Regions from separate parts of the Geodermatophilus sp. SYSU D01105 genome, predicted to be linked through region 1. Evidence: predicted binding sites of a transcription regulator. Region 1 holds the regulator's gene; the other holds the start of a gene.
What was found. The regulator LexA, encoded in region 1, represses DNA repair genes until DNA is damaged. The targets are predictions, from matches to a motif close to TCGAACANNTGTTCGA.
Positions count from the first base shown of each region.

Region 1 (5,643 bases):
CCGGTGTCACCGGCGACGAGGGGTCCGAGCCAGGACCCGAGCGCCACGCCGACCCCCAGCGCGAGGACCACCGCCAGCCGGCGCGCCCTGCGGGTCAGCCGCACCCCCGGACCCGGCCGGCGCCGCACCCGGCCACACCCGCCGCGCACGGGCCGCCCCGCGGGGGGACCGGGCACCGCGGCCCCCGCCGGCCGGGCCGGGCCCGGGCGCGCCTGCCCGGGCCGCGCCGGACCCGGCCGGGTGGCCGACGAGCCGACGGGCCCGGCCGCACCGTCGTCGGCCGCCCGGACCGACTCGGGCCGGCAGGCGCCGACCCGGGACACGGCTGCCCGCGACACCGGAGGCCGTGGACGGCGCCCGGTCGCACCGTCGTCGGCCACCGGGACCGCACGGAGCCGGGGCCGCCAGGGCACCTGCACCGCGTCGTCGAAGTCCAGCACCGCCTGCCGCACGCCCGCCACGACCACTCCTCCCACCGCTCACCCGAGCCGTCGAACGCCTGTTCGATTCGAACGGCTGTGCGATGTCTACCGGATGGGTCCGACGAACGCCATCGCGCCCTGGCCTGCAGTTCGAACACCTGTTTGATCGAGGGACCCCGGCACGCTACGGTCGGTCCCGAACGACGAGACGTGCTGCGACAGCAGCCGGCGAGGAGGCGACGGTGGCGGAGAAGAGCGGGACGTCGGGGAGCCGCCGGAGGACGACCGGCGCGCCGGCGGCCACCGAGACGGCGGCCGTGCGGACCTTCCCCGACCGGAGCGAGGCCGGGGACGGCCTGACCCAGCGCCAGCGGCGCGTCCTCGAGGTCATCCGCGACTCCATCGACCGCCGGGGCTACCCGCCCTCGGTGCGCGAGATCGGTGAGGCCGTCGGCCTGTCCTCGGCCTCCTCGGTGGCCCACCAGCTCACGGTCCTGCAGAAGAAGGGCTGGCTGCGCCGCGACCCGAACCGGCCCCGGGCCCTCGACGTCCGCCTGCCCGGCGACGCACCTGGCGAGCTCGTGGCCACCGCCACCCCGGCCGGCACCGACGAGGCGCCGGCCCCCACCTACGTCCCGCTCGTCGGCCGGATCGCCGCCGGTGGCCCGGTGCTCGCCGAGCAGGCGGTCGAGGACGTCTTCCCGCTGCCCCGGGAACTGGTCGGCGAGGGCACCCTCTTCATGCTCAAGGTCGCCGGCGACTCGATGGTCGAGGCGGCCATCTGCGACGGCGACTGGGTCGTGGTGCGCCAGCAGCCGACGGCCGAGAACGGCGAGATCGTGGCCGCCATGATCGACGGCGAGGCAACGGTCAAGACCTACAAGCGTCGTGACGGCCACGTGTGGCTGCTGCCGCACAACCCCGCCTACGAGCCCATCCCGGGTGACGAGGCGACCATCCTCGGTCGCGTCGTCACCGTGCTGCGCCGGGTCTGACCACAGGCGCCGGCCGGGCTCAGGAGCGCCGGCGCAGCCTCCCGCCGACCCACACCAGGGCCGCGGCGACCACGGCCGCGATCGCGGCCGCCGCGATCGCCGGCATGCCGCCGTCGTCGGTGCTGAGCAGGTCAGGGAGGGAGCCGTCCTCCGACGCCGACGGTGCGGCGGCGCTCGGGAGCTGGCCCAACGGGACGACGGTGACGTCGGCGGGCAGTCCCTCGCTGGTCACGACCAGGCCCGAGGCGTCGGCGGTGAAGCTGACCGCCTCACCCTGCGGTGACGCGGGCAGGGGCAGCCGGACCGGGTCGGCGGCCAGCGCACCCGCCACGTCCGAACCCGACAGCGGCCAGACGTAGGCGTCGGTGTAGGTCCGCAGGGCCAGGAACCGGCCATCGGCCGAGACCGCTCCCCCGGTGACCATGAGCTGCCCGGCGCGACCGACCGGGCCGCCCGGGGTCCCGGTGAGGGTGAACTCGACACCCGCCACCTCGGTGAGGCCCACCGTGCCGGCGTCGACGAGCGCGCTCACCGGGCGGTACACCGAGCTGGCGCCGAGCACCTCCTTGGTCACCAGGTAGGGCGTGCCGTCCGGCGCGAGGAGCAGCGCCTCCACGTCCCGGGGCCCCTCCGGGAAGGCCAGCCGGTACACCGCGGTGCTGCCGTCCGGCCGCAGGGCCAGCAGCGCCACCGTCTCCCGCGTGCCGTTGTTGTCGCCGGTGTCGGCCAGCCACACCGTCCCGTCGGCGCCGACCGCGAGGTCCTCGGGGTCATAGGGGTCGACCGGCGCGCTGCGCACGTCGACCACCTGACAGGTGGCGTCCAGGACGTGGACGTCGAGCCGCTCCCCGCCGTCGTTGACGGCCAGCATGCGGTCGTCCACGACCACGAGGCCGGAGAGCTCCGCCAGCCGGGGGTCGGTGACCTGGCACTGCGTGCGAGGCGCCGCGGCCTCCTCGGCTGAGGCGGGCTGCACGGCACCGAGGACGGCGGTCAGCGCGAGGACCGTCCCCGCGGCCAGGTGCCGCCGCGACGTGCCGCTACGCGGGCGGGTGGGCAGCTCGGGCACCGACCCAGCGTGACAGCAGCACTGCGTCCAGTGCGTGGACCACGCCCAGCAGGAGGATGCCGACCGCCGCCCCGACCACCGCGTCGGTGACCCAGTGGAAGTCGAGGGACACCATGGCCACCCCCGTGGCGACCGGGCCGAAGACGCTGAGCAGCCGGAAGACCCGCTGCACGCCCGCGGCGAGCCGGAACTCCACGGCCTGCCACCGGGCGACACCCCACATCAGGACCGCGTTGGCCACGTGCCCCGACGGGTAGGACTGGCCGTCGCGGTGGAAGAACGACCCGGGGTAGGCGGGTGCGGTGCGCCCGGTCCCGTACTTGAAGCCGTAGACGACGGCGGTGAGCAGCGCGAGCGCGACCAGCACCCTGAGCAGCGGCACGGCGGTCTGGCGCCGCCACACCAGATAACCGGTCAGGACCGCGAGGACGATCAGGATGAAGCCGCGCCCGCCCAGCTGGGTCACCGCCCACACCGGCCAGTACGCGGCCGACTCCTTGAGCTGCCAGGAACTGACCACCTCGGAGACCCGCAGGTCCATCCGCTCCAGCACACCCCGGCTGAGCAGGTCCGCGGTCACCGCGACGGTGACCAGCAGGGCGAGGACCAGCAGCCACCACGACGGCCGGCCGTCGGAGACCACCCGCTCGGCGGGGGCGGCCACGACCTGGCCGTCCGGCGGGTGCTCGCCCGGACGCCGCCGCACCGCGCCGCTGGTCACGCCCTCACGGTACCGGGACGTGACCCGATCGTGACCTCGGACGACCGACGCGGGCGCGCCGTCCCGGTCAGCCGACCGGGACGGCGAAACCCTCCAGGGTGGCGGCGAGTGCTCCGTCGACCCGGGCGGTCAGCCGGGTCCCGCTGGCCTCGTGCTCCTCGCGGAGGACCTCGCCGTCGCGGTGCACCCGGGCGACCAGGTCACCGCGGTCGTAGGGCACCAGCACCTCGACGTCGACGTCGGGCCGCGGCAGCCGCGCGGCGACGATGTCGCGCAGCTGCTCGATGCCCTCACCGGTCCGCGCGGACACCCACACCGCACCCGGCAGCGCCCGGCGCAGCGTGAGGACGTCGTCCTCGCTCATGGCGTCGACCTTGTTGACCACGATCAGCTCCGGCACCGCCGCCGCGTCGATCTCGCCGAGGACGACGTGGACGGCGTCGATCTGCCCCAGCGGGTCCGGGTCGGAGCCGTCGACGACGTGCAGCAGCAGGTCGGCGGCGGCCACCTCCTCGAGCGTCGACCGGAAGGCGTCGACCAGCTGGTGCGGCAGGTGCCGCACGAAGCCGACGGTGTCGGTGAGCGTGTACTCGCGGCCGTCGGGCGAGGTGGCCCGGCGCACCGTCGGGTCGAGGGTGGCGAACAGCGCGTTCTCCACCAGCACACCGGCGCCGGTGAGCCGGTTGAGCAGGCTGGACTTGCCGGCGTTGGTGTAGCCGGCGATCGCCACGCTGGGGACGGCGTTGCGCCCGCGGCTGCTGCGCTGCGTGGCCCGCGCGGTCGCCATGCCGGCGATCTCCCGCCGCAGCTTGCTCACCCGCGCCCGGATGCGCCGCCGGTCGGTCTCGATCTTGGTCTCACCCGGACCGCGGGTCCCGATGCCGCCACCACCGGCGACCCGGCCACCGGCCTGCCGGGACAGCGACTCACCCCAGCCGCGCAGCCGCGGGAGCATGTACTGCATCTGGGCCAGCTCGACCTGCGCCTTGCCCTCACGGCTGGAGGCGTGCTGGGCGAAGATGTCGAGGATCAGCGCGGTCCGGTCGACCACCTTCACCTTGAGGATCTTCTCCAGCGCGTTGAGCTGGCCCGGCGTCAGCTCGCCGTCGCAGATGACGGTGTCGGCGCCGGCCGCGGCGACGATGTCGCGGATCTCGGCGGCCTTGCCCGAGCCCACGTAGGTGCCCGCGTCGGGCTTGTCCCGGCGCTGGCTCACCGCCTCCAGGACCTGCGACCCCGCGGTCTCGGCCAGCGCGGCGAGCTCGGCCAGGGAACGGTCGGCGTCGGCCTGCGTCCCCTCGGTCCAGACGCCGACCAGCACGACGCGCTCCAGGCGCAGCTGGCGGTACTCGACCTCGGTGACGTCGGCGAGCTCCGTGGACAGGCCCGCGACGCGGCGGAGGGCGCCGCGTGCCTCGAGGTCGTAGGAGCCGGTCGTCTCCTCCGGCTCGTCCCACTGCCGGGCCGGCGCGGGACGGGTGGCCTCCTCGGCCGGTTCGGGGGCGGCCCGCAGGGCCCGGTCCCCGGCGCCGTCGATCGCGGCGCGGTCCTGTGCTGTCGTCATCGTGTCCAGCGTGGCACGCCCCACCTGCCGGGGCATCTGAGTTGTCATCGCCGGGTACAACACCGCGTGCGTCCGAGACCATCCCGACGCGTGACCCCGTCGTCGCCGGGTAGGGCCCGGTCCCGACGATCGCGAGGAGGCCGGAGCATGACCGAGAGCAGCGGCAGCAGCAGCCTGGGCAGCGGCGAGGAGCTCGACGACCCGGGCCGCGACCCCAAGGGCCTCAACCCGCCGCGCAACCCGCTGGGCGCCGGCCCCGACCAGGACAGCGGTCGCGGCGAACCCAAGGGCAGCCCTGGGATCGCCGGCCAGTCGATGGTGCCCGAGTCGCCGGAGGAGACGGAGAACACCAGGGACCAGGGGGCCTGAGCCGGCCCGCCGGTCAGCTCCCGAGCCACTCCGGCGTGAGCTCCCCGGCGGCCACGACCACGGCCGGGCCGGTGAGCACCGTCGTCGTCCCGTCGACGCGGACGGTGAGCCGGCCGCCGGGGACGTCCACGGTGACCGTGCCCGTGTCGGCGCCGCCGGCCTCCAGCGCCGCCCAGGCCGCCGCGCACGCGCCGGTCCCGCACGATCGCGTCTCCCCCACGCCACGCTCGGACACCCGCAGCCGGATGTGGGCGGCCGGCGCCACGACGTTCACGAACTCGACGTTGACCCCGTCGGGGAAGAGCCCGGTGTCCACGCCCGGGGCGACGGAGAGGTCGAGGGTGTCGACGTCGACGTCGGTCAGGCAGGCCAGGTGCGGGTTGCCCATCGAGACGGCGCGGCCGGGGAACGCCGCGCCGTCCAGGTGCGCCTCGCCGGCGCCGAAGGGCCGGGCGGGGCCCATGTCGACCCAGTAGCCACCGTCGGGGGCGGCGCCGACCCGG
Region 1 covers NZ_JBJGYR010000024.1:58,073-63,715, forward strand. The annotation lists gene ACI79I_RS20340 (LysM peptidoglycan-binding domain-containing protein) at 1-461, opposite strand, end outside; gene lexA (transcriptional repressor LexA) at 665-1,417, shown strand; gene ACI79I_RS20350 (hypothetical protein) at 1,437-2,486, opposite strand; gene ACI79I_RS20355 (phosphatase PAP2 family protein) at 2,458-3,207, opposite strand; gene hflX (GTPase HflX) at 3,275-4,771, opposite strand; gene ACI79I_RS20365 (hypothetical protein) at 4,919-5,140, shown strand; gene dapF (diaminopimelate epimerase) at 5,154-5,643, opposite strand, start outside.

Region 2 (5,643 bases), on a different contig from region 1:
CGCGGCGAGGGTGACGGTGGTGCCGCCCCGCAGGTCGAGCCCGAGCTGCGGGGTGCGGGTGTCACCCGTGAAGAAGATCAGGCCGTACAGGACGGCGATGACCAGCACGAACGCGCCGAAGTACCGGCGCGCAGGCAGCTGACGCTGGGCCACGGGAGGGCGACCGCTCAGTGCGTCCGGTCGGCCGGGCCACCGTCGGCCGGGCCGCCGGTGTCGTCGCCCGGGACGGCGGGGCCGGTCTCGGCGGGCCCGGCGACGGCCGGCTTGCGGACCTCGAGGATGGCCTGCCGGGCGAAGGTCACCACGACCCCGGGGGCGATCTCGAGGTCGACGGTGGTGTCGCCCAGGGCGACGACCGTGCCGTGCAGCCCGGCGGTCGTCATGACCGGGGTGCCCGGGGTCAGCGACTCCTGCATCGCTCGGGCCTGGGCCTGCATCCGCTTGCGCTGCCGGGCCGGCAGGACGATGAGCAGGACGAAGGCCAGGGCCAGGAGGACGAGCGGGAAGTACTGCTCCACGACAGATGTGCCTCTCTACCGCGCGGCGTTCCGCGGTGGGGTGCGGCCCGGGACGGGACCGCTCGGGTACGGCGGCTGTGGCGCGCCGCGACATCCGCGTGCAGCGACCGGGCGGGACGCGCGCGGCCGCGGCCGGACGAGTTGCGCGCCAGCGCTCCGCAGTCTAGGCGTCGAACAGCGTCTCTGACGACGACCCAGGGGCGGGTGGGTCTGCTGTGACCCTCCCGAGGGGGATGCCACCCCGCGGCAGCGGCTGGCCCAGGTGCTGCCACGCGGCCTCGGTGGCGACCCGGCCGCGCGGCGTCCGGGCCAGCAGGCCCGCGCGCACGAGGAACGGCTCGCAGACCTCCTCGACGGTGTGCGGCTCCTCCCCCACCGCGACCGCGAGCGTCGCGACGCCGACCGGCCCGCCACCGAAGCGCATCACCAGCGCCTCCAGGACGGCGCGGTCGAGCCGGTCCAGCCCGAGGTGGTCGACGTCGTAGAGGGCCAGCGCCGCCTCGGCGACCTCGCGGGTCACCCGGCCGTCGGCACGGACCTCGGCGTAGTCGCGCACCCGGCGCAGCAGCCGGTTGGCGATGCGCGGCGTCCCCCGGGAACGGCCGGCGATCTCGGCCGACCCCTCGTCGGTCAGCTCGACGCCCAGCAGCGCCGCGCTGCGGGCGAGCACCCGCTGCAGCTCGGCCGGCTCGTAGAACTCCATCTGGCCGACGAAGCCGAACCGGTCGCGCAGCGGGCCGGTGAGCAGGCCGGCCCGGGTCGTGGCGCCGACCAGCGTGAACGGGTTGATCTCCAGCGGGATGGCGGTGGCGCCGGGGCCCTTGCCGACGACGACGTCGACCCGGAAGTCCTCCATCGCCATGTACAGCAGTTCCTCGGCCGGCCGGGCGATGCGGTGGATCTCGTCGATGAAGAGGACGTCGCCGGGGCCGAGGTTGGACAGCATCGCGGCGAGGTCGCCCGAGCGCTCGATCGCCGGGCCGCTGGTGATCTTCACCGACGTGCCGAGCTCAGTGCCGATGATCAGGGCGAGGCTGGTCTTGCCCAGCCCGGGCGGGCCGGAGAGCAGCACGTGGTCCGGCGGCCGGCCGCGCCGCTTGGCGCCCTCCAGCACCAGTTCCAGCTGCCGGGCCACCTTGGGTTGGCCGATGAAGTCGTCCAGGGAGTGCGGCCGCAGGGCCGACTCGACGACCCGCTCCTCCTCACCGGCCTGGGCCGACACCGAGTAGTCCCGCCCCGGGCCGGCGTCGGCGGCCGACAGCCCCCGGTCGAACGGCGTGCTCACGGCCTACCCAGCAGCCGCAGGGCCTGCCGCAGCAGCACCGCCACCTCGACCGAACCGGTCGCCGCGACCTGCTCGTCGGCGATCGGCGCGAGCTGCCCGACGGCGCTCTCGGCCTCCTTGCCGGTCCAGCCCAGGCCCACGAGGGCCGAGGTGAGCTGGTCCCGCCAGGGCGCGACCGGCGTGACCGGCGGCAGGCCGGCAGGCGCCGGCGCGCCGTCCAGCTGCGTGTCGGTGCTCGTGGACCCGAGCCGGTCGCGCAGCTCCAGGATCAGCCGCTCGGCGCCCTTCTTGCCGATGCCGGGGACCTGGGTGAGCGCCTTGACGTCGGCCATCGACACCGCGCGACGGACCTCCCGCGGCGGGTGGATGGCCAGCACCGCCTGGGCCAGCCGCGGACCCACGCCGTTGGCGGTCTGCAGCAGCTCGAACAGCTGGCGCTCGTCGTCGTCGGCGAACCCGTAGAGGGTCAGGGAGTCCTCGCGCACGACGAGGCTGGTCGACAGCCGGGCGTCCTCCCCCACCTGCAGGCGGGCGATGGTGCCGGGGGTGCACTGCACCGACAGCCCGATGCCGCCGACCTCGACCACGGCGCCGTCCGGCGACACGGCCGCCACGCGGCCGCTCACACTCGCGATCACCGGGACACCCCCGTCCAGCGCGGCAGCGTCGTGGACCGCACGGGGGCACCGATGCCCCCGGCCAGCGCGGCGTGGCGCAGCCGCTGCTGCGCGGGCCCCCGCCAGGCATGGCAGACGGCGAGCGCCAGCGCGTCGGCGGCGTCGGCGGGCTTGGGCGGGGACGACAGCCCCAGCACCCGGGTGACCATGAGGGTGACCTGCTCCTTGTCGGCTCGGCCGCTGCCGGAGATGGCGGCCTTGACCTCGCTGGGCGTGTGCCAGGCGACCGGCCGGTCGGCCTGCGCCGCGGCGAGTGCCGCGACGCCGGCGGCCTGGGCGGTGCCGGTGGCGGTGCCCTTGTTGTTCTGGGTGAACACCCGCTCGATCGCCACGACGTCGGGCCGGTGCTCGCGCAGCAGCGCGGTCACCGCGGTGTGCAGCTCCAGCAGCCGCAGCTCCAGGTCCAGCTCGGCGGCGGTGCGGACGACGCCCACGCCCACCGCCGCCGGGCGGGCGCCGGGACGCCCGTCGACCACGCCCCACCCGCACCGGGTGAGGCCCGGGTCGATGCCGAGCACTCGCATGGCCGCGCCTCCCGATGACCGAACTGGTGTTCGACCGAGGTTAACCGCCCGGGACGACGACAGGACGCAACACGCCCACGGTCCCACTCGGCCACGCCCGGGCGGCCCCGTCCAGAGGCTCGCCGCGAGCCTGCGAGCGGTGAGGAGGACGGGGTCCTCCAGCCGACCTCGTCCACGCGTCGTCCTCCGCCCCGGTCGGCTCCTCGCTCGCTGGCGCTCGCTGCGATGCTCCCGGCGGCGTCACCCGACCTTCTCGAGCACCTCGTCGGAGACGTCGTAGTTCGCGTAGACGTTCTGCACGTCGTCGCAGTCCTCGAGCGCGTCGATGAGGCGGAACACCTTGCCCGCCGCCTCCTCGTCGAGCTCGACGGTGACGCTCGGCAGGAACCCGGCCTCGGCCGAGTCGTAGTCGATCCCGGCGTCCTGCAGCGCGGTCCGGACGGCGACCAGGTCCGTGGGCTCGCTGACCACCTCGAAGGAGTCGCCCTGGTCGCGGACCTCCTCCGCGCCGGCCTCGAGCACCGCCATGAGGACGCTGTCCTCGTCGACGCCGTCGGCCTTGGGGACCACGACGACGCCCTTGCGCGAGAACAGGTAGGAGACCGAGCCCGGGTCGGCCATCGAGCCGCCGTTGCGGGTCATCGCCGTCCGCACCTCGGAGGCCGCGCGGTTGCGGTTGTCGGTGAGGCACTCGACCAGCACCGCCACGCCGGCGGCCGCGTAGCCCTCGTACATGATCGTCTGCCAGTCCGCGCCCCCGGCCTCCGCCCCCGAGCCGCGCTTGACGGCGCGGTCGATGTTGTCGTTGGGGACCGAGGACTTCTTGGCCTTCTGGATGGCGTCGTACAGCGTCGGGTTGCCCGCCGGGTCCCCACCGCCCACCCGGGCCGCGACCTCGACGTTCTTGATCAGCTTGGCGAAGAGCTTGCCGCGCTTGGCGTCGATCGCGGCCTTCTTGTGCTTCGTCGTCGCCCACTTCGAGTGGCCGCTCACGGCAATCCCCTCTCGTCCCCGGCTGCAGCGCCGGCCCTCTCGGCCAGGTGGCGGCGGACGATGTCCGCGAACAGCGCCTGCACCCGGCGGTCCCCGGTCGGTTCGGGGTGGAAGCTGGTGGCCACCGGGGTCCCCCGGCGGACGGCGACGATCCTACCGGCGGCCGCTGCGCCGACGACCCGGACGAGGACCTGCACGTCCCCGGCGGCCTCGTGCACCCCTGGTCCACGGGCACGGGGACGGGGCTACGGCCCGGCCGCCCGGCGGGAGCTCCACGCCAGCAGCCGCTCCAGGGGGCCCCGTCCCAGCTGCAGCCGCCACACCGTGGCCACCACCAGCGCGGTGACCGTGAACCGCACCCACAGCCCCCAGTCGTCCGAGGATGCGACGCCCAGCAGCCAGATGGCCACGATCTGCGCGGTGTAGACCGACAGCGCCATCGCGCCCACCGCGGCCACCGGGTGGGTTGGCCGGGGCGCGAGGTCGGCCAGGACCAGGCAGACGCCGATCACCGCGACCGCCACCCCGGCGGAGCCGACGACCTCGAACGGCGTCCCGCTGTGCGGCTCGGCGCCGGCGAACCAGGCCGGGTCCCACTCGCCGGAGCGGCCGAAGCCCAGTTCCATCCCGGCGAACCGGCGCCCCGGGCCGGCCAGCCGGGCACTGAGCCACCCGCCGCCGTAGCCCAGCACCGCGGCGAGCGCGCCGCCGGCGACCAGGCCCGCCCGCGCCCGGGCCGCGCGCAGGTCCAGCCGGCCGACGGCGAGCCCCACCAGCACGAACGCCAGCCAGACCAGCGCCGGGTAGTGGCCGGTGACCAGCAGCCAGACGAACGGGCCGCGCTCCTCGTGCCGGGCGGTGGCGAACTGGCCGACGGCCAGGACGACCGGCGGAGCGGCCAGCGCGACGACCCCGGCCCCGAGCAGCAGCCGCCGCGGCGACCAGCGCAGGAACGGCAGCGCCAGCACGAAGAGGACGGCGTAGACCTCGAGGATGATCGCGACGAAGGTGTCCAGCAGCTCCAGGACGCCGCCGATGGCGAACACCCACGCGGCCCGGACGAGGACGCGCGTGCGGGCCCGGGCCAGCTCGCGGCCGGGAGCGGGGACGGCGCCGCCCGACAGCAGGGCGATCGAGATCCCCGCGAGCGTCGCGAAGAGGATCGACGAGCGCCCGTCGACCACCACGCCCCAGGTCCCGGGGTCCCAGGTCAGCTCCCCGGTCCGGCCCAGGTGGGCGCCGAACATGCCCAGGACGGCGAGCCCCCGCGCGACGTCGAGACCGGCGACGCGGCGGGGCAGGCCGGGCAGCCGTCGGTCGGCCGCGCGCTCCTGCTCCAGGGTCACGGCGCGAGGGTAGGTGCGGTCCCTGGGATCGTGCCGGACCGCGGGCGACGCACCACCCGGCCACCGCCGCTCAGGACCGCGGCCGTCCGCCACCGGCGGCGCTGCTGGTGACCTCCCGCAGGCCGTCCTCGATGTCGAAGAAGCGGGGCGCCGGGCGGGCGGCGTGCAGGCGCAGCAGCCCCGTCAGCCGGCGGCTGCGCAGCAGGTGGGTGTCGCGCACCGCGTCGTTGTAGAACCGCCGCGCCAGCCCGATCCGGGTCGCGGTGCCGTCCAGGTCGGCCCGCAGCGCGACCGGCACGC
Region 2 covers NZ_JBJGYR010000005.1:74,452-80,094, reverse strand. The annotation lists gene secD (protein translocase subunit SecD) at 1-153, opposite strand, end outside; gene yajC (preprotein translocase subunit YajC) at 168-518, opposite strand; gene ruvB (Holliday junction branch migration DNA helicase RuvB) at 682-1,803, opposite strand; gene ruvA (Holliday junction branch migration protein RuvA) at 1,800-2,441, opposite strand; gene ruvC (crossover junction endodeoxyribonuclease RuvC) at 2,438-3,004, opposite strand; gene ACI79I_RS06085 (YebC/PmpR family DNA-binding transcriptional regulator) at 3,245-3,997, opposite strand; gene ACI79I_RS06080 (hypothetical protein) at 3,994-4,215, opposite strand; gene ACI79I_RS06075 (heparan-alpha-glucosaminide N-acetyltransferase domain-containing protein) at 4,243-5,343, opposite strand; gene ACI79I_RS06070 (hypothetical protein) at 5,414-5,643, opposite strand, start outside.
Region 2: a site for LexA is predicted at 3,023-3,038, ahead of ruvC (crossover junction endodeoxyribonuclease RuvC). Genes of this name have one in related genera too.